Regions from separate parts of the Cronobacter malonaticus LMG 23826 genome, predicted to be linked through region 4. Evidence: predicted binding sites of a transcription regulator. Region 4 holds the regulator's gene; each other region holds the start of a gene.
What was found. Region 4 encodes Fur, which represses iron uptake genes when iron is present. Its sites were predicted from a motif close to ATAATAATGAGAACNACTATCAA; they were not measured.
Positions count from the first base shown of each region.

Region 1: a site for Fur is predicted at 1,228-1,250, ahead of fepB (Fe2+-enterobactin ABC transporter substrate-binding protein). Genes of this name have one in related genera too.
Region 2: a site for Fur is predicted at 1,176-1,198, ahead of fepD (Fe(3+)-siderophore ABC transporter permease). Genes of this name have one in related genera too.
Region 3: a site for Fur is predicted at 1,268-1,290, ahead of sodA (superoxide dismutase [Mn]). Genes of this name have one in related genera too.

Region 1 covers NZ_CP013940.1:1,019,450-1,023,642, forward strand. The annotation lists gene entS (enterobactin transporter EntS) at 1-105, shown strand, start outside; gene fepB (Fe2+-enterobactin ABC transporter substrate-binding protein) at 131-1,090, opposite strand; gene entC (isochorismate synthase EntC) at 1,279-2,445, shown strand; gene AFK66_RS04680 ((2,3-dihydroxybenzoyl)adenylate synthase) at 2,456-4,060, shown strand; gene AFK66_RS04685 (isochorismatase) at 4,070-4,193, shown strand, end outside.
Region 2 covers NZ_CP013940.1:1,015,230-1,019,422, reverse strand. The annotation lists gene entS (enterobactin transporter EntS) at 1-1,113, opposite strand, end outside; gene fepD (Fe(3+)-siderophore ABC transporter permease) at 1,221-2,228, shown strand; gene fepG (iron-enterobactin ABC transporter permease) at 2,225-3,217, shown strand; gene fepC (iron-enterobactin ABC transporter ATP-binding protein) at 3,214-4,005, shown strand.
Region 3 covers NZ_CP013940.1:4,274,637-4,278,829, reverse strand. The annotation lists gene yiiM (6-hydroxyaminopurine reductase) at 1-500, opposite strand, end outside; gene sodA (superoxide dismutase [Mn]) at 571-1,191, opposite strand; gene rhaT (L-rhamnose/proton symporter RhaT) at 1,563-2,600, shown strand; gene rhaR (HTH-type transcriptional activator RhaR) at 2,597-3,448, opposite strand; gene rhaS (HTH-type transcriptional activator RhaS) at 3,519-4,193, opposite strand, start outside.
Region 4 covers NZ_CP013940.1:2,830,449-2,834,641, reverse strand. The annotation lists gene AFK66_RS13360 (beta-N-acetylhexosaminidase) at 1-281, shown strand, start outside; gene AFK66_RS13355 (helix-turn-helix domain-containing protein) at 337-948, opposite strand; gene fur (ferric iron uptake transcriptional regulator) at 1,270-1,722, opposite strand; gene fldA (flavodoxin FldA) at 2,012-2,542, opposite strand; gene ybfE (LexA regulated protein) at 2,704-2,985, opposite strand; gene ybfF (esterase) at 3,114-3,881, opposite strand; gene seqA (replication initiation negative regulator SeqA) at 4,065-4,193, shown strand, end outside.

The DNA.
Region 1 (4,193 bases), 1.8 Mb from region 4:
AGCGTGGGCGGGATTGGGCTTGCGATCGTTACCCTTGCGCTGGCGCTGCTGCTGGCGGAACTGCGCCGTCTACGCCAGCCGCCGCCGGAACCCGCGCCGCATTAAAAAAGGGGCCATCCGGCCCCGTCTTTTACTGTTTAAATAACGCTTCAAGCCGTTTCAGCAACAGGCTGGCGCTGTAGTAATCGAGCCGGAAAGTCTCGGTGCCGAGCGCGTAAACCCGTTTATTTTCCACGGCCGGCAGGTGGGCCAGCAGCGGATCGCGCATCAGCGCCGCCGCGTCTTTATCATCAGCCGCGAACAAAAACAGCGTCTCGCCGTTCAGCCCCGCTGCCAGATTTTCCCCGCCAAGCTGAATAATATCGTGGCGTTTGCCCATACTGGTGAGGCCATGCGCGGCGGGCGGCGGCGCAAGCGTAAAACCAAGCTGGCCGAGCAGTTTCCCCTGCGCCGATTCGGCGGTCCAGAGATTCGCGCCGTGCGCGGCGGGGTTGTAAACCAGCGCGCTCACGGGCTGCGGCGGCAGCTTCATCTGCGCTTTTGCCTGCGCGAGCTGCTGGTCAAACTGCGCGATGCGTTCGGCGGCCTGCTTCTCATGGCCTGTTATCTCACCAAGCTGCGTCAACAACGCCTGCCAGCTTTTATCGTCGTAATTGATGATTAATGTCGGGGCGATAGCGGAAAACTGTTCATACAGCGCCTGCGCCGAATCGCCGCCGGTCGCGCTCACCAGAATGAGATCCGGCATCTGCGCGGCGACAGCTTCAGCGTTCGGTTCGCCGATGTAAAGCCGTTCGACGTGACGCGCTTTGGCGATGTCACCCCACTGGCGCAAAAACCCCTGGTCGTCGGCGACGCGGTTGCCGGGAGAGGTGGCTCCGCTGGCCACCACCGGCGCGTCAATCGCCAGCAGCGAACCGGTCAGCGTGACGCTGGTGGAGACGATGCGCTGCGGCGCTTTTTCAAGCGTATGCACACCGCGGCTGTCGGTCACCTGACGCGGCCACGCCGCCGCCTGTGAGACTGAGGATATTCCTAAAAGCAGCAGGCTGGCGGCAAATGCGGCGCGCAGGGCAGATGTAAACGTCACGGCAACGATTCCTGTAAGATGAGTTAATAATGCTTCTCATTTTCATCATTTGCCGACAGGATGCAAGCGGCGCTGTCGCCTCTGTTTCGCCCCTGTGGTTGACATCCCCGTCATTTCGCCTTAGGTTACGCCTCCAAATACAAATGATAACAATTATCAGTTCACTTTTTTTGGTACAGGAGGAGCGCATGGATACGTCACTGGCCGGGGAACGCTGCGACGCTGCCGCAACCCTTTCATCTGACAGTTTTTTCTACATGTCGCCTTATCGCAGCTTTACCACCCGCGGCTGTTTCACGCGGCTGGAGACGCCCGCCGCCGACGGCGCAGAGCGTTATAGCGTATTTCAGACGGCGCTGCGTAACGCGTTCGACCGCGCCCGCAGGCAGGGCATCGCGCGCCCGATAGTCGTCGGCGCTATTCCGTTCGATACGCGCAAGCCGTCCGCGCTGTTTATTCCCGAAAGCTACAGTGAGACCGCCCGCGGCGGTTATTCGCTTATTGAAAATAGCGCCGCGCCGCGTGTGCTGAGCCGTAAGCCGCTCCCGGATGAAGAGACGTTTATGGCGATGGTGGCGCGCGCCGCCGCGCTGACCGCGACGCCTGCGGTCAGTAAAATCGTGCTCTCACGCCTTATCGACATCACCACCGAACAGAAGCCGGACAGCCTCGCGCTGCTGGCGCGTCTGGTGGCGCAAAACCCCGCGAGTTTTAACTTTCACGTGCCGCTGCCGGACGGCGGCGCGCTGCTCGGCGCAAGCCCGGAACTGCTGCTGCGCAAAGATGGCAATACGTTCAGTTCGCTGCCGCTGGCGGGCTCCGCGCGCCGCCATGCCGACGCGGCGCAGGATAAAAGCGCAGGCCAGGCGCTGCTCTGTTCGGCCAAAGATCGCCACGAGCATGAGCTGGTGACGCAGGCGATGCGCGACGTACTCGCGCCGCGCAGCCAGCGCCTCGCGATGCCGGGCGCGCCGGAGCTGATTACCACACCGACGCTCTGGCATCTCGCGACGCCCGTCGAAGGCGAAACGCGCTTTGCGGATGACAACGCGCTGTCGCTCGCCTGCCTGCTGCACCCGACGCCCGCGCTGAGCGGTTACCCGCATGAAGCGGCGAAAGCGTATATCGCTGAGCTGGAGCCGTTCGATCGCGAGCTGTTCGGCGGGATCGTCGGCTGGTGCGATGCCGACGGCAACGGCGAATGGGCGGTGACTATCCGCTGCGCGCGTCTGCGGGAAAACCAGGTACGGCTGTTTGCGGGCGCGGGGATTGTTCCGGCGTCCGACCCGGCTTCGGAGTGGCGCGAAACCGGCGTCAAGCTCTCCACCATGCTCCACGTTTTAGGTCTTCACTGAGGTTTTACGCATGACGATCCCTTACACCCGCTGGCCAGACGATCTCGCCGTACGCTACCGCGCCCGCGGCTACTGGCTTGATCTGCCGCTCACCGATATTTTAAGCCGCCACGCGCAGAGTGCCGCGACGGCGCTTATCGACGGCGAGCGCCGCTACAGCTACCGCGAGCTGGACGCGGCGGCCACACGCCTTGCAGGCGCGCTGGCGCGTCGCGGGCTTCAGCGTGGCGATACCGCGCTGGTGCAGCTTGGCAACGTGGCGGAGTTTTATATCGTGTTCTTCGCGCTGCTGAAAATTGGCGTGGCGCCGGTTAACGCGCTGTTTAGTCATCAACGCACCGAGCTTGACGCGTACGCGCGCCAGATTGCGCCCGCGCTGCTGATTGCCGACCGCGAGCACGCGCTCTTTAGCGACGATGCGTATATCACGGCACTGCAAGCGCAGCATTCGTCGCTGCGCATGACGCTTCTGCGTGGCGATGGGCTGGAGGCGCTGATTTCAGAGACTGAAGCGGATTTCACTCCCACGCCGTCCGCCGCCGATGAAGTGGCGTTTTTCCAGCTCTCCGGCGGCAGTACCGGCACGCCGAAGCTCATCCCGCGCACGCACAACGACTACTACTACAGCATTCGCCGCAGCGTGGAGATTTGCGAATTCAGCCGCGAAACGCGCTACCTCTGCGCGCTGCCCGCGGCGCACAACTACCCGTTAAGCTCCCCCGGCGCGCTCGGCGTCTTCTTCGCCGAAGGCTGCGTGGTGCTGGCGCGCGACCCGAGCGCGACGCTCTGCTTCCCGCTGATTGAGGCGCACCAGATTAACGTCACCGCGCTGGTGCCGCCCGCCGTCAGCCTCTGGCTACAGGCCATTCAGGAGTGGGGCGATAACCGCCAGCTGGCGTCGCTGAAACTCTTGCAGGTCGGTGGCGCGCGGCTTTCCGACACGCTCGCCGCGCGCATTCCTGCGGAGATCGGCTGCCAGCTTCAGCAGGTGTTCGGCATGGCCGAAGGGCTGGTCAACTACACCCGTCTGGACGACCCGGACGAGCGCATCTTCACCACCCAGGGCCGCCCGATGAGCCCGGACGATGAAGTCTGGGTAGCCGATGAAAACGGCAATCCGCTGCCGCGCGGTGAAACAGGACGGCTAATGACGCGCGGCCCGTATACCTTCCGCGGCTATTACAACAGCCCGGAACACAACGCCAGCGCCTTTGATGAGAACGGTTTTTACTGCTCCGGCGATCTCGTAGCCATTGATGAACAGGGCTACATCACCGTTCAGGGGCGCGAGAAAGATCAGATCAACCGCGGGGGCGAGAAGATCGCCGCGGAAGAGATCGAGAACCTGCTGCTCGGCCACGAGGCCATTGTGCACGCGGGGCTGGTCTCGATGGAAGACAGCCTGCTTGGCGAAAAAAGCTGCGCGTATATCGTCACCACCCGCCCGGTCAAGGCGGTGGAGATCCGCCGCTTTTTACGCGAGCTGGGCGTCGCCGATTTCAAACTGCCGGATCGCGTGGAGCGCGTCGATGCGCTGCCGCTCACGCCGGTCGGCAAAGTGGATAAAAAACAACTGCGTTTGTGGCTGGCCGCGCGTCAGCCCGTCTCTGAGTAAGGAAAGAAAATGGCTATCCCAAAACTGAACGCCTATACGCTGCCCACGGCGGCGGATCTCCCGCAAAATAAAGTGAGCTGGGCGCTGGAGCCGCCGCGCGCGGCGCTGCTCATTCATGACATGCAGGAGTATT
Region 2 (4,193 bases), 1.8 Mb from region 4:
GCCCATCCCACCGAGCGCCGCCGCGCCGATGGCGTCGCCCGTCACGTTTTGCGCCGTCCACAGCCCGTTAATGCGCCCGAGCATGTGATCCGGCGTGCGGGTCTGGATAAGCTGGTACTGGATCAGCGAGCTTACACCGCTCAGGTAGCCGAACAGCGTCAGGCAGATAAACGCCAGCGGCCAGAACGGCATCAGGCTGAACACGCTAACCGCCGCCAGCGCCAGCACCGAAGAAGCCAGCAGCGTGCGGCCGGGGCGTGGCGCATGTGCCAGCCCGCCGCTGGTGAGCGCCCCGAGCGCCGCGCCAAGCGGCACCGCGGCGTACAATACGCCGATTTCGCCGCTCGTCATCTGCCAGTGGTTTGCAAGCGCGGGATAAAGCACGCGCACCGCGCTCGCCATCGTCAGCAGCGCGCCGATCAGCGCCACGCCGCCTACTACCGGGCTTGCCGCAAGAAAGCGCAGCCCGTCGGCCAGCGCGCGCAGTGGATGCTGGCGCTGCATCTGCGGCGCGGGCAATGCCGGAAGGGTCAGCAGCGGCAGGAGCGTGAGAAAGGTGCCGAGCGCCGCCAGCGCGTAGTTCCAGGCCACGCCGCCCCAGGCGAGCAGCACGCCGCCGAGCAGCGGCGAAATCACCGATCCCAGGCGCACCGTCAACATGGTGATCGCGCCCGCCTGCATCAGGTTTTCACGCCCGACAATAGCGGGCGTCGCCGCCAGCAGCGCCGTCACGCCGATCGCCCCGAAAAACCCGTCCCACAGCCCGAGCGCGTAAATCGCAATAACCGACGGCGCGGGCAGCATGGCGTTGATCCAAAGCCCGATAAACCCGAGTCCGCAAGTGGAACGCGCCAGCAGAATGAGCGTTTTGCGCTCGTAGCGGTCGGCCAGTACGCCGCCCGTCATCAGCCCGATAAACATCGCGGCACCCGTCAGCGTGACCGCCAGCCCCACCTGGAAGGGCGAGCCGGTGAGCGTCTGGATCTGTACCGGCACCGCCACGCCAAGCAGACCAAGGCCGAGAATGGAGATAAAGCGCGCCAGAAAGACGGCGCGATACGCGGGATGGGTTTTCAATAAGGAGAGGTTGAGCAACAGCGAATGTCGGTTCATTACAGGGCCTTAACGCGAATTTTCCTTGCCGGATAACGGGACGGCCATGCTAACATAGCCAGCCAAGAGTGATAATAACTATCATTATCGATTCCAGGATGTGCGTTATGTCGGCCTCGCGCCTTTCCTCCAGGGTGGTTGTCCTGGGGTCTCTCTCATTGTTGCTGCTGTTGATGGTCGCCCTCAGCCTGCTGGTGGGTGCCAAATCCCTGCCCTTCTCTCTTGTGATGGACGCTCTCACCGGCACCTGCCGCGACGCGGACTGCACTATCGTGCTTGACGCACGCCTGCCGCGTACCCTTGCGGGGATTGTCGCCGGGCTGTCGCTCGGGCTTGCCGGCGCGCTGATGCAAACGCTGACCCGCAACCCGCTCGCCGACCCCGGCCTGTTAGGCGTGAACTCTGGTGCCAGCTTCGCCATTGTGCTGGGCGCGGCGCTGTGGGGCGTGAGCGAGCCGCTGCATATTCTCGCGCTGGCGCTGTGCGGCGCGCTGGCCGCCACGCTCGTGGTGGCGTTTACCGGCAGCGCGGGCGGCGGGCAGCTTAGCCCGGTGCGCCTGACGCTCGCGGGCGTGGCGCTGGCCGCGGTGCTGGAAGGGCTTTCCGGCGGCATCGCGCTCTTAAACCCGGTGGTGTATGACCAACTGCGCTTCTGGCAGGCAGGCTCGCTTGATATCCGCACCCTGACGACGCTCAAAGCCATTGCGCCAGTCGTGCTCACGGGCGCAGTTATCGCGCTGCTGCTGGGGCGCGCGCTGAACAGTCTCAGTATGGGAGCCGACACGGCCACGGCGCTCGGCAGCCGCGTGGCGCGCACGCAGGTGTTCGGGCTTATCGCCATTACGCTCCTGTGCGCCAGCGCCACCGCCGTGGTCGGCCCCATCGCCTTTATCGGCCTGATGATGCCGCACCTGGCGCGCTGGCTGGTGGGCGCGGATCACCGCTGGTCGCTCCCGGTGACGCTGCTCGCCACGCCGTCGCTGCTGCTGCTGGCGGATATCATTGGCCGGCTGGTAGTGCCGGGCGAGCTGCGGGTCTCGGTGGTCAGCGCGTTTATCGGCGCGCCCGCGCTCATTTACCTGGTGCGCCAGCGGCGCGGCGGAGCGTCGCTATGAAATCCGTCTCCCCCCGTTTATGGCTTTTTTGCCTGCTCATGTTGAGCCTGTGTACAGGTCTCAGCCTCTGGGCGCTGACGCAGGGCGCGGTAACGCTTGAGGCCCGCAAGGTGCTGGACGCGCTGACCGGCCTCGCGCCGCGCAATGTCTCGCTTATCGTCACCGAATGGCGGCTGCCGCGCGTGGCGATGGCGCTGCTGTTGGGTGCCGCGCTCGGCGTGAGCGGCGCGATTTTTCAGTCGCTGATGCGCAACCCCCTGGGCAGCCCCGATGTCATGGGCTTTAACACCGGCGCGTGGAGCGGCGTGCTGGTGGCGATGGTGCTGGCAGGTCAGCACCAGTCCGCTATCGCGTTCGCCGCCATCGCGGGCGGTACGCTGACGGCGTTTGTCGTCTGGCTGCTCGCCTGGCGCAACGGCATCGACACCTTCCGGCTGATTATTATCGGCATTGGCGTGCGCGCGATGCTGGTGGCGTTCAATACGTGGCTGCTGTTGCAGGCGTCGCTTGAGACGGCGCTGTCGGCGGGCCTGTGGAACGCCGGTTCACTGAATGGCATGACCTGGGGAAAAACGCTGCCCGCCGCCCCGCTGCTTGTGCTGGCGCTGCTGGCGAGCGCGCTGCTGGTGCGCCGGATGCGGCTGCTGGAGATGGGCGACGACAGCGCCTGCGCGCTGGGGGTGGCGGTGGAACGCTCCCGCCTGCTGCTGATGCTGACCGGCGTGGTGCTGACCGCAGGCGCGACGGCGATGGCCGGGCCGATTTCCTTTGTGGCGCTGGTGGCCCCGCATATCGCGCGTCGCTTAAGCGGCACCGCGCGCTTTGGGCTGACCCAGGCGGCGCTCTGCGGCGCGCTGCTGCTGCTGGCCGCCGATCTGTGCGCGCAATATCTGTTTACGCCTTATCAGCTGCCGGTGGGCACCGTGACCGTCTGCCTCGGCGGCATTTATCTCATCGCCTTGTTGATACAGGAGTCACGCAGGAGATGACAATGACTTCACGCTTAACCGGCGAAGCGCTGACGCTGGGCTACGGCGATTTTCGCGTCGCCGACGGGCTTAACGTGGCGATCCCGGATGGCAAATTCACCGCGATTATCGGCCCGAACGGCTGCGGCAAATCGACGCTGCTGCGCACGCTGAGCCGTCTGATGAAGCCGCTCGGCGGGCAGGTGCGGCTCGACGGCCAGGCTATTCAGCACTTCGCCACCAAAGAGGTGGCGCGGCGCATTGGCCTGCTCGCGCAGAACGCCAGCGCGCCGGGGGATATCACCGTTGCGGAGTTGGTAGCGCGCGGGCGTTATCCGCATCAGCCGCTGTTTACCCGCTGGCGCGACGAGGACGAGCGCGCGGTGCAAAAGGCGATGGCGGCGACCGGCGTGACCGCGCTTGCCGACCAGAGCGTCGATACGCTCTCCGGCGGCCAGCGCCAGCGCGCCTGGATTGCGATGGTGTTAGCGCAGGAAACCTCTATTTTGCTGCTCGACGAGCCGACCACCTGGCTTGATATCAGCCATCAGATTGATCTGCTGGAACTGCTCTGTACGCTCAACCGCGAGCAGGGGTATACGCTTGCCGCGGTGCTGCACGATTTAAACCAGGCGTGCCGCTACGCGAACCATCTGATTGCGTTGCGGGACGGGAAGATTATCGCCGAGGGCGCGCCGTCAGAGATTGTGGACGCGGCGCTTATCGAGGCGATTTACGGATTGCGGTGCATGATTATTGAGGATCCGGTGGCGGGTACGCCGCTGGTGGTGCCGCTCGGGCGGCGGTAGTGGGCAATGAGGCGTCAGGGTAAATGGTGGGTGCGCTACGCTTACCCACCCTACAAAACCTACGAACAACCACTCCCTTGTAGGGCGGGTAAGCCTGCGCACCCGCCGTTAACGTCGGGTGGGTGCGCTGCGCTTACCCACCCTACAAAACCTACGAAAAAGCACTTCAATGCAGGGCGGGTAAGCCT
Region 3 (4,193 bases), 1.4 Mb from region 4:
CTCACCCGCGACACCAGCTCCAGCGGCGCGTCGCTAAACACCTTCCCTTCGCCGATCACCCGGTAGAGCCAGCCGCAGCGCGCGGTATCCTGCATCCGGCCGGAAAGCTCGCTAATTCCCGAGTGAAAATTAACCTTAAAACACGGCGAACGCGGCTGGGTGATCTGTATCAGCGCCTCGCCCCAGCGAAAGATATCGCCGATAAACGCGTTCTCTTCCGTCAGCCCCAGCGTCGAGAGATTCTCGCCAAACGCGGGCGGCGCAAACCACTCCGCCTGTTCCGGGTATTCACGCGCCCAGACGGCGTAATGCTCGCGCGGGTAGTGGCACAGCGCGCGGTCCGCCCCGCCGTGAATTTTCTTCTCCGCCTGCTGATCGCCAACCAGCCCGCGGCTGGTAAGCGACAACTCGCCCTCCACCTGCACTTTGCCGATGGCGCTGGGCCTGCTGCCTTTATAGTCGCGGATTTTGCCGAGATACACCTGCACCGGGAAATACATACGCGCCTCCTTTTGCGGATATAAAAAAAGCGAGCCATCAGGCTCGCTTTTTACAGGTCAGGTTGCAACCTTATTTCTGAGAAGCGAAACGCGCTGCGGCTTCGTCCCAGTTAACCACGTTCCAGAACTCTTTGATGTAGTCCGGACGACGGTTCTGGAATTTCAGATAGTACGCGTGCTCCCACACGTCCAGGCCCAGGATCGGGTAGCCGGAAGCGCCAGAGATAGCTTCGCCCATCAGCGGGGAATCCTGGTTTGCGGTGGAAACGACAGCCAGTTTGTCGCCTTTCAGCACCAGCCACGCCCAGCCAGAGCCGAAACGGGTCGCAGCCGCTTTCTCGAACTCTTCTTTGAATTTCTCAACGGAGCCGAAATCGCGCTCGATAGCCGCTTTCAGGTCGCCCTGCAGGGTGGTGCCTTTTTTCAGGCCTTTCCAGAACAGGCTGTGGTTCGCGTGGCCGCCCGCGTTGTTGCGCAGAACGGTTTTCTTGTCAGCCGGAACCTGATCCAGTTTGGTGATCAACTCTTCAACCGGCAGATTCGCCAGCTCCGGCAGGCTTTCCAGCGCCGCGTTAGCGTTGTTGACGTAGGTCTGGTGGTGTTTGGTGTGATGGATTTCCATCGTCTGCTTGTCGAAATGCGGTTCCAGGGCGTCGTATGCGTACGGCAGGGATGGCAGTGTGTAACTCATATTCATCATCTCCATTATTGTCGGGCGGCATAGGTGTTAACGCCGCGTAAGCAGTGGGTTCATTATAGTTAATTAAATGATATTGAAAATGTTTATCAATGCCGCAGTTTTTATATGGTTATAACTTAACGCAATATTAGCCAAAAATGGACACCCTGCGCCGTTTTTCGCACACATTTCCAACGCTTAGGCATCGTCTGAATTCACCATAAAGTGTGATCCCCGTTCGGCTTACTCGCTGTTTTTTGCCACCCGTTAACGCTTCGCGGCAGCGCCCCGAAGGTGAAAGCGTGAGCGCCTCAATAGACTCGATTCGGTTAGGGGGCGGCTTTCGCTCCCGTTGGCTCTGTGACGGAAACGAGGACGACAGCATGAGTAACGCAATAACCATGGGTATCCTGTGGCATTTGATTGGCGCGGCGAGCGCCGCCTGCTTTTATGCGCCGTTTAAAAAGGTTCGGCACTGGTCATGGGAGACCATGTGGTCGGTGGGCGGCGTGGTGTCATGGCTGATTTTACCCTGGGTGGTCAGCGCGCTGCTGCTGCCCGATTTCTGGGCCTATTACCGCTCGTTCAGCGCCGCCACGCTGCTGCCGGTGTTTCTGTTCGGCGCGATGTGGGGCATCGGCAATATTAACTACGGCCTGACCATGCGCTATCTCGGTATGTCGATGGGCATCGGCATCGCGATTGGTATTACGCTGATTGTCGGCACGCTGATGACGCCGCTGCTGAACGGCAAATTCGGTGTGCTCGTCGGCACCGCGGGCGGGCGGATGACGCTGCTTGGCGTGTTCGTCGCTCTTATTGGCGTCGCCATCGTCACCCGCGCAGGCCAGCTGAAAGAGCGCCAGATGGGCATCAAAGCCGAAGAGTTTAACCTGAAGAAAGGGCTGGTGCTGGCGGTGCTGTGCGGCGTGTTCTCCGCAGGTATGTCGTTTGCGATGGACGCCGCGAAGCCGATGCATGAAGCCGCCGCAGAACTCGGCGTCGATCCGCTCTACGTCGCGCTGCCAAGCTATGTCGTTATCATGGGCGGCGGCGCGCTGATTAACCTCGGCTTCTGTTTTATTCGCCTCGCGAAGGTGAAAAACCTGTCGATTAAAGCCGATTTCTCGCTGGCGAAACCGCTGCTTATCAGCAATGTGCTGCTCTCGGCGCTGGGCGGGCTGATGTGGTATTTGCAGTTCTTTTTCTATGCCTGGGGCCATGCGCGTATCCCGGCGCAGTATGACTACATCAGTTGGATGCTGCACATGAGCTTCTACGTGCTGTGCGGCGGCATCGTCGGGCTGGTGCTGCGCGAGTGGAAAGCGGCAGGACGCCGCCCGGTCAGCGTGCTGAGCCTGGGCTGCGTGGTAATTATCGTGGCGGCGAATATCGTCGGGCTGGGCATGGCGACCAACTAACCGGCCATCGCACTCCACTGCTGACGCCACACCCGTGGCGTCACGCCCGTTTCACGGGTAAACACCACCGAGAAATAGTTACTGTCTTCAAAGCCGCAGCGCGCGGCGATTTCGCTTATCAGCAACGAAGAGTGGCGCAGCAGATACTGCGCCTGGCAAATGCGTAACTGGCGCAGGTACTGGCTGATGGTCATGCCCGTCTGCTGGCGGAACAGCTGGCGCAGCGGGCGTTCGGCAATCTGATAATGGCTGCAAAAGTGCTGTAAATCGAACGGCACGTCGAGGCTGTTGCCGAGCGCGGCCATCAGCAGATCGAGCGTTTCGCCCTCGCCCGGCCCCGTACCGCCCGATGGCTGGTAACGATGACGGCGCAGCGTAATCGCCAGCTGTAAAAAGAGGCTTTCGGCCAGGCAGTGCGAGAGCGCGTCTTGCTTCGGGCTTTCATGCTCAAGCTGATCAATCACCTGGCGCGCCTGCACCATGCCCTGGCTGCTGAGCCGCCAGCGCGGGTCGCCGTTCGCGCCACGCGGATTTTCCAGCAGATCGCGCCAGTTAACGTTAAGTTTTAGCCGTTCGGGGCAGTAGATGATGTTATGCAGCACCAGATCGTTAACCGACTGGTAGCTGTGGCGGTCTTCGGCGCGGATATAAAAGAGATCGCCGCAGGTGATGCGGTAAGGCCTGTCATTCAGCACATGCAGCCCGTTGCCGCGCCACACCAGCACCAGTTCGCAGAACTCGTGGGTATGCTCGGCAAAGACGTTTTGCGGGTAGCGATCCGCCACGACGACCGGCTGGGTGGGTGTCGCGAAGAAATCCGCTTTCCTGAGCACTAACTGAGCGGCCACAGCGTATCTCCGGGCAAATGGCTGCAAAGTATGCGCTTTTTCGCCGCCGAAAACGGTGATTCCCTTCGCGTTACTGGATTTGCCCGTCGCGCCCCTGACGAATATCACGCGGCGACCACGAAAACTCGCGGCGAAACAGCGTGGAGAAGTGGTTGCTGTCGCCAAAGCCGCACTGGTAGGCGATATCCGTGACGCTCTCTTCACTGTGGCGCAACAGATAGCGCGCTTTCATCAGGCGCAGGCGGTTAAGGTAGCGCTGCGGCGTCAGGCCGGTGCGCTGCTTAAGCTGGCGGTGCAGCGTGCGCAGCGACAGCCGGTGATGGTCGGCGAGCTGCTCCCAGCAAATCTCTTCCGCGTAATGTTCCTCAAGCCAGGCGATAAGCTGGTTCAGCCGTTCATCAGGGCGGCCGTCGCCCTGCGCGTGCGCACCGCTTCGCAGCAAAATCAGCAGTTGCATAAAGAGCATCTCCATGCTGGCGATGGCATGCACATCGCTGCTTTCGCGCAGCGCTTCCAGCTGCCCGACCAGCGGGCGGGCCTGCTGCAGCGTCTGCTGGCTGACGCGCCAGTGCGACGGATAGTGGCCGTCCTGCTCCTGCGGCAGAAGCTTTTCAAGCCCCGACAGGAAACTGAACGCCTGCGGCGAGCGATACAGCACATTGGTCAGGCAGAGATTTTCGGTGTGCTCGTAGAGATGGCGATCGTGGTCGCGCACAAAGCAGACGGAGCCGCCGCTGAGCGTATA
Region 4 (4,193 bases):
GGACGCGCTTTGCGAACCTGGCGGGCAGCCGTGAACTGCCGAAGCTCGAAAAAGCGGGCGTGCAGTTCCGCCTGCCGGTACCGGGCGCGCGGATTAACAACGGCGTGTTGCGGATGAACAACAGCTTACCTGGTGTTGCAATGGAATACTCCACTGACGGCGGCGCGCGCTGGCAGCGCTACGACGATGCGAAGCCGCCACGCGTGACGGGTGCCGTGCAGGTCCGCAGCGTCAGCAGTGACGGTAAACGCTACAGCCGTGTTGATAACGTACAGCCGTAACGCAATAAAAAAGCCAGCCTGTGGGCTGGCTTTTTCATGTCGGGTGCCGTATGCCTTACAGCGACTCAGGCAGATGGTGAACCGCGACCAGTTTGCCTTTGCTTATCTCAATATTTTTCGCACCGCGCAACTGAGAAAGGGTTTTCATCACCATGCTGCGGGAAAGGTTGGTTTTTTTAACAATATAATCAGCCACGTTAATCCGGTTGCGCATGAACTCATCCATTGCCGCCAGACAATCGATATTTGCTTTAATCATGCTATAGCTGTTTCGCCCCATCATAATTTCTTCACGATAGCAAAGCATATTAATAATCCATGAGGACAAAATAAGCAGATGTAACTGACAGTGATTTTTTTCGATCTCCTGAATGAAATAATCAAAAGGAATTAACTGATAATGACATTCAGAATCCGCCTGTAATTTGGCGAATTGAGTTTTACCTAAATTCCTCGCCAGACCCAGCACCGACGGCGCACTGCTTTTTTCGATAAGCAGTCGATCGCTCTGGCGCATCAGAGAGAACTGACCGCCGCGAATGATGCAGATCTCCCCGTCCCGAAGCGGGATCAGCGTATTTTTTTCTGCACGAGACCAGTTGCCGTAGCTATTGAAAATATCCGCGATACGGTAAATCTCAGCAAGCGGTTTAGGGGGTAAGACCATGTTGGTTACCTTATATAAAATAAAATTAAATCGTTGCTGTATCTTAATGGATGGATTTTTATTGCTGCAATAAGGGGCAGGAGAGATAAAAGAAGAAACAGGGATAATCTGATGTCTAAACGATTGAGTGATAAAGATATTTATCTTTTCTGAATTTCGATTTAATAAAATATATGTGGTTTAATTAAGCATTGTGCGCTGTATTAAAATACCCTAACTTTTTAAGTTTATCTAAAAAAATACATTTCTGTTTTCGGTGCAGCGTTTTCAGGCAATAAAAAAGCCGACAAATGTCGGCCTGGATGATGCAATGTGCGAGTGTTATTTCCCGCCAGCCTCGTGGGCGTGTTCGTTTTCGCGGCAGTCGCCATCCGCGCAGTGACCGTACAGATAGAGACTGTGGTTGGTCAGGCGAATGCCATGGCGCGTGGCGATCTCACGCTGACGCGCTTCAATAGAGTCATCACTGAATTCGATCACTTTGCCGCAATCGAGGCAAATCAGGTGATCGTGATGATGCTGTTGCGTCAGCTCAAAAACGGATTTACCGCCTTCGAAGTTGTGACGAGTGACGATGCCGGCATCGTCGAACTGGTTAAGTACGCGATAGACCGTGGCAAGGCCAATCTCTTCACCCATGTCAATCAGACGCTTATAGAGGTCTTCCGCACTGACATGATGATTGACCGGTTCCTGCAGCACTTCGAGGATTTTTAATCGAGGAAGCGTGACTTTCAGGCCGGCTTTCTTTAATGCGGTATTGTTGTCAGTCATGCGGAATCTGTCCTGTTGCTTAACGACTCGCTCCGGAAGGGAGCGATACATCGGATACGCCGAAGATGAATGCGTCTCATTATAGAACTGACATGCCTAAATGAAAACCGCAAGCGTCCGGCAAAAAAGAGCTTAAAAATCGTGGGCCAGCCAGCGTTTTCACGTGGAGAGCCTGATAATTAAGAAAGCCATTGTACAGCGTAGTGAGGGAAAGTTAAAAATTTGTAGCAATTATTTTCATTGCTTTTATCTATCAAACGGCGCGGAACGGTGCCCGCGCCGCTTATCATCAGGCGTTGATGATTTCCTGCAGATGAAGCTCTTCGGAAACCTGTTTGACCCATTTTTCAACGCGCTCAGCGGTCAGTTCCGGCTGGCGATCTTCGTCAATCGCGAGACCAACGAAGTGATCGTCGTCCGCCAGACCTTTAGAGGCTTCAAAATGGTAGCCTTCGGTCGGCCAGTGGCCAACGATGGTCGCACCGCGCGGTTCGATAATGTCGCGAATGGTGCCCAGCGCGTCGCAGAAGTATTCTGCATAATCTTCCTGGTCGCCGCAGCCAAAGAGCGCTACCAGCTTGCCGTTGAAGTCAATTTCTTCGAGCGTCGGGAAGAAATCGTCCCAGTCGCACTGCGCTTCGCCGTAGTACCAGGTCGGGATGCCAAGCAGAAGAATATCGAACGCTTCCAGATCCTCTTTGCTGCTTTTAGCAATGTCATGCACTTCAGCAACGTCAGTCCCGAGCTGTTTCTGGATAATTTTTGCGATATTTTCGGTATTGCCGGTGTCGCTGCCGAAAAAGATGCCTACGATTGCCATAAGAAGAATAACCTCTTGAATCTAAATGTAATGGTGCTGGCATAACGCCCACAGATAGGGCAATCATAGCAGAACAGAAGAAGGTGCGGAAACGGTATCAGGCGCCGGGTGCACTCTCTGCTACATTGCCCCGTCCTTTTGGGTAAAATTCAGACCAGACCTTACTCCTGCAAGGCTTTCAGCTGCGCGAGCAGCATCGCTTCTATCAGCTCGCTGCGGCTGATATTGCGCGCCTGCGCGAGATGGTTCAGCGCGTCTACCGCATCGGCGTTCAGCTTCAGCTCCACGCGCTTAAGCCCGCGAACTTTGTCACGCTTAAGCTGGTTGCGCTTATTGATGCGCAGCTGTTCGTCGCGCGACAGCGGATTGGTTTTCGGTCTGCCCGGACGGCGTTCATCCGCGAAGAGATCGAGCGTTGTGCGGTCCGTTTGTTCTTTTGCCATGGTATGAGTATAGACAGGGGAAACAGGCTGCCGTGGCGTGGCCCGGCGGTATTTCAGCGCGCCATCATACATGAGGCAGCGAAGCGCGCCAACGCATCCGGCGCGCGAGGGCGCCGGTCGGTCTGTTTTTAATCAGTTTCCAGAAAGCGACGAATCGCGCGCAGCACCGCCTGCGGTTTTTCGGCATGCACCCAGTGGCCTGCGCCCGCAATCACATGCGCGCGGGCTTTGGGGAATTGTGAGAGCAGCGCCTCGCGGTGCGCCTCTTCCACATAAGGCGACGCACCGCCGCGAATAAACAGCGCCGGGCCGTGCCAGGCTGGCACCGTTTCCCAGCCGACAATATGCGAATACTGGTTCCACAGCACCGGCACGTTAAAGCGCCACTCGCCATCGACAAACGATTTCAGCAGAAACTGCACCACGCCTTCCTCAGCAATATGCTGGCGCATAATCTCCGCCGCCTGCTGGCGAGAGGTGACGCCCGCGTCGTTCACGGCGTTCACCGCTGTGAATATTTCATCGTGACGGCGCACCTGGTAATCGACCGGCGCGATATCAATCGCCACCAGCTTTTCAATGCGCTCCGGCGCAAGGGCGGTCACCGCCATCGCCGCTTTGCCGCCCATCGAATGACCGATAAGAATCACCTTATTCAGCCCCAGCGCATCCAGCGTTTCGAGAATATCCTGCGCCATCGCCGGATAATCCATCGTCTCGCTGCGCCCGGAAAGCCCGTGATTTCGCAAATCAACCTGCACAACGTCATGATCCGCCACCAGATCGCGGGCCAGCACGCCCAAGTTATCCAGGCTGCCAAACAGCCCGTGAATTAACACAATCGGTGTATTTTGAGTCGGTTGTTGCGCAGATTGCGTGCGGGTATTTAATTTCATGGCAAAGTTCTTTTTTGGCGACTGACAGGTTAGGTTATCATGTTGACCATTCTGCCGCCCGGCTGCAAGGTTCCAGTTAATTCCGACTTTTGCGGCCTTCCTGGTTTGACGCTATCCGCTGTTGGGTTTTAACTTTATACTCCCAACGACTTGTATTCAGAAAAGATATCGCACTGGATTAAGATGAAAACGATTGAAGTTGATGACGAGCTGTATCGCTACATTGCCAGCCACACCCTGCATATTGGCGAAAGCGCGTCCGACATTTTACGGCGCATGTTGAAATTTTCCGCCTCCTCGCAATTAGCCGCT